Regions from separate parts of the Lysinibacillus sp. ACHW1.5 genome, predicted to be linked through region 2. Evidence: riboswitches for the same ligand, from Rfam matches in the RefSeq annotation. Region 2 holds a riboswitch; the other holds the start of a gene.
The links. A riboswitch is a leader RNA that binds a small molecule or an ion and turns the genes downstream of it on or off. The one in region 2 is predicted to bind cyclic di-GMP.

Region 1 (2,212 bases), 1.2 Mb from region 2:
TTTATGGACGCATAGTCATCCAATTCTCCACATAATGAATGGCTACTCCATGAAAAGCGTCATTATTTGAAAAATGTTGCTGAACAAGTATAAGCTGTTCATTCATAAAGGCTTCTCCATTATCATAAAAAGTAATATTTACCCCTTCCTCTGAAGCGCCTGTTTCTACACCAATTACAATTGATTTGTTCATAGTGGAAGCATAAGCGATTTCATGTTCTACAATAGTGATAATATCTTTTGCAGCATCACGATAGGCCATGATCGTCACACTATCCACATGGTCAATGACCCAATCAGCTAATAACCCTTTTCCAAATTCATTATAATACGGAACTTCATCAAACCAAAATGGCATATCTACTTCTAAAGTAAGTTGTAACTGACTCGCTTTCTCACTTGCTTTCATTATTAGTGTTTGATAGGATTCTATCGTTTGTGCTTGATGTAAGTTCCATCCACTATTTAAATAAGGTTCTACATCAAGGTGAATCCCAGAAAATTGCTCAGATTCAGTTGAATTCTCATTATATGTATGTAACCAATTAAACAATTCATCTTGGCTTCGACTACCCTCAGCTGAAACCCAGCTTGCAGCACCATCCAATGCATAAATGCGAATACCTTTGTCAGAAGCGTTACTAATAAAATGCTTATAGTCATCGCTCGCTATGCCTTGATCGATTTGCAGATAAACTTTATTGACATCGTTATGTTCTAAAAATAATAATATTTTTTCTTGGTCATCCCTGATAAGGGATGTATCCCACAGCCACGTAGCCTTTTCCTGTATAGCCATGGCATCAACCTTTCCACTTGATAAAGCTAATAAACTAATCATGATGACGATTAGTGCGGTCCATACTTTTAATTGTCTCTTCATACGAACTAACTCCATTCTACTCGCCTCGGCTCCTAGAACAGAACCTGGCAACCTGACAATCATGCACTAAATTATAGTGTTTAGACTCATGGCTTGGCGTCCCTCCCTTTCGATGAAGTTTGCCTTTTTCAGTTTTTTCTTAATCATTATCATACGCGGTTAGCGATGGTTTGTCTGTAGGTATAATGCATAATTGTCACATGTATGATCAGGTAAAAACGACAAAATACAGGTTAAATTTACTATTCAAACATAAAAAAACGTAGAGTACTTAAGCCTCTACGTTTTCCTTTTCATTTTCAAGCATTTTGTGTAAATAATTGATGATCTCACGAATGCCCTCTAATGAATTAACCAATATTTTGGGATCAACATACGTAATCATTCGATTTTCAAGATTAGCTACCGCAGTAAAATAGCGTGTTTTACTATAATTGACTAGACCCAATTGCTGAAGTACTGATTCATCGAAATCAAGAATTTCACGTGCTTCTGTAACAAGTAATCCATAATTAACAACATCTGTATTCAACACAATGATACGAGCAGTTGCTGTATTCGATGAACGATTGTACAGTATGCGTTCAAAATCAAGAACAGGTACAAGCTCACCGCGAATTCTTGTAAAGCCTAGAAGATAGTTAGGTAAATGAGGAATAGGTGTTACTTGCTCTAATTTTTCAATTGAAATCGCTTGCTCCACAGGCACAGCATACTCCTCTGTCCCACAAGCAAATACGACTGCTTTGACACTTTCCATAGGGTCACATCCTTATTCGACTGTTAGTTTTTCGCCGATTCTTTGACGATTTCTACTAGTAAATCTGCTAATTTTTCAAGTTCTTCTACTGGTATTTTTTCATTTGTTGTATGGATATCCTCGTATCCAACAGATAAATTAACTGTAGGAATGCCAAAGCCTGCGATGACGTTTGCATCTGAGCCTCCACCAGAAATACCTAGTGTCGGTGTGCGATCAATATTGCGTGCAGCAGCCATAGCTACCTGAACTACTTTATCAGATTCCGTTACACGGAAGCCTGGATACATTAGCTTCACTTCTACCTCTGCACGTGCGCCTAAAGAAGCAGCTACTTGTTCAAACGTATCTTGCATATGCTTTGTTTGCGCATCCAATTTAACTTTGTCTATAGAGCGTGCTTCTGCAAGAATTGTCGCTTCGTCACAAACAATATTCGTCGCTTGTCCACCTTCAAAACGCCCAATATTTGCTGTCGTTTCTTCATCTAAACGACCTAGTTTCATTTGAGCAATACATTTTGATGCGACTGTTATGGCAGAAATACCCTTTTCAGGAGCAACCCCTGC
Region 2 (2,212 bases):
CATGTACCGTTAATTGATTGGCTGCTGAAGAAACGTGATTGGATGTATTGCGTATGTTTAAAATAATATGTTGCAAATTAGCCACCATTGTACGAATGGATTCAGATAATTTACCAATCTCATCCTTCGATGTCTCTAAATCAACATCTATTAATTCACCATTTGCCACTTGATTGGCAACGTTCACTACTTTTTTCAGTGGCTTTAATAGTCGATCTATAATTATGTAAACTAAAACTAATAAAATTAAAATGCCGATAATGGCAATGACAATTTGCTTAATCACACTTGTTTTAATAATCGTATTGATATAATCAGCGGAGTAATCAATCCCTAATAGGGCAATCAGTTGGCCATTATCATCTTTAATAGGACTAAAAACCGTTCTCCAAGAACCAAAAGGATCCTCGAAAATATCAGTTACCTCTGTACTATTATTTTCAATAGCTAATTTTGCTGTTTCTACATGTTCATCCGCTAAATCAGTAAAAATTTCACCAGCTTCATAGACTTCATTTAGATTAGAGGTATAACCAATTGGATTGACGCCACCCTCATCCTTGACATCCCAAATATAACTCCAGCTCATAATACCTTGCTGTTCCTGAATCATATCAAGTTGCTTTTGGATCTTTGTAAACTTTGCGTTTGTTTCCCCTTTTTCGGACAGCAAATCTTTTACTTCATCACTGTCTAAGTTCATAGCTGTTAATAAACCAACACTTTTTAATTCTTGCTTCAAATCCACATTCATCCGATTATTCAATTCACTAATACTTTGCGTCGTAATAATAGCGATAAGCAGTAATACAACGATAGAGACTGTTAGTAAAAGCTTATTTTTTAATGATGTGTTTTTTAACAACGTCATTTCCCCTTTTCCTCCTTTGAACTTTACTTGCAAAAAAAATGCCTATTTCAAAAGAAATAGGCATAAAAGAACAAAAACTAGAATGAAGATGATACAACTAGCACTCTTTTGCAACCCAGCCGTCATAGCATTTATTGCCTTAGACCTGTAGCTTTGCGTCTCTACTTTTCAGTAAATTTGCCTATATTTCCCTACCAAAATTAACACAGTAGGTAAAAGTAGTCAATGCTCTCTACTTAAAACATACATATTTTATACTAGCTGTTCCTTCATTAATAATTATATAAATTACTTAATTATGAAGGTTTTATTCATCTATGGGACAAAATAAAAACAGCTACAACCTCAATTAGCGTTGTAGCCGTCAACTTTCAATTCACTTACCCCTAAGTGTTTGAATAAATTATACGTTTTGTGTGACAAGTAATACGGATGGTATGAAGGATAACGCAAACATAGCGATATACCATACGGAAGTACGACGTAATGAAAAGCGCACTTTTTTTCGTTCTGCATAAAAAATATCTAACATAACTGCAACAATAAAAGGCATTGTAATACATGCAATAGCTACTAATAAGATGTCAAAATAAATCATACAAGCACCCCTTTGTTTGTGAACATTTTTCATCTTTTTTGTGAACATTTTGTGATAAATTCATTGTACACAATTTCGTCACAAATTGTCAACGAGTTTTAAAGAAAAAAATGGCACTTTATGATTGATATCCATTGTGCATTATGCTCTATATTTATATGTTAGGCCCCTTAAAAAATTTCGTACGAATGAATCGCCACACTCTTTATAATTACGATGACTTGGATTTCTTAAAATAGCACCTAATTCACCTTTTGTGACTTTAATACCGCCGTCATATAAAATCTCAAGCATCTCCTCGGTTGTTAAAGCTAAAGCAATTTTCACTTTCTTTAGTAGCATATTATTTGGGCTTTCTTTACCTGACACAGGTAACGGTCCAACCGCCTGTCCTTCCCTTGGTTTCTGAGGCCCGCGTTTAAAAGTAATTAATCCATTTAAAAATGCCTCTAACATTTTATTATTACATTTGATGTATTCCTCTGGCGCTTCTTCCTCATCATTAATCTTAATCAGCATATTTAATACTTCTTCCTTTGTATAATCCATGCCACCAAGTTTAAAAATTTCTACCATATCTACATTTTTTATATCGAACGCATAGCGTAAACGAATTAAGATATCATTATTTGTCATTATATGTTCCTCCTTTAATTAACCTTATATAGTAAAGAGCCAGGCTTAATTATAACAGAGAGTTTGCTGATTATTGCTAGCTTTCCACAAGTTGTTGTTGTTAGCAA

Region 1: linked by a shared signal. The riboswitch ahead of L6W14_RS13755 (amidase) and the one ahead of L6W14_RS19780 (methyl-accepting chemotaxis protein) in region 2 are both predicted to bind cyclic di-GMP.

What each region holds. Positions count from the first base shown of each region.
Region 1 covers NZ_CP091777.1:2,756,538-2,758,749, forward strand. Annotated here, with positions in the region: gene L6W14_RS13755 (amidase) at 2-883, opposite strand; cyclic di-GMP riboswitch class I at 927-1,017, opposite strand; gene L6W14_RS13760 (chemotaxis protein CheW) at 1,155-1,643, opposite strand; gene L6W14_RS13765 (M20/M25/M40 family metallo-hydrolase) at 1,667-2,212, opposite strand, start outside.
Region 2 covers NZ_CP091777.1:3,928,767-3,930,978, forward strand. Annotated here, with positions in the region: gene L6W14_RS19780 (methyl-accepting chemotaxis protein) at 1-871, opposite strand, end outside; cyclic di-GMP riboswitch class I at 978-1,063, opposite strand; gene L6W14_RS19785 (hypothetical protein) at 1,275-1,469, opposite strand; gene L6W14_RS19790 (YehS family protein) at 1,611-2,105, opposite strand.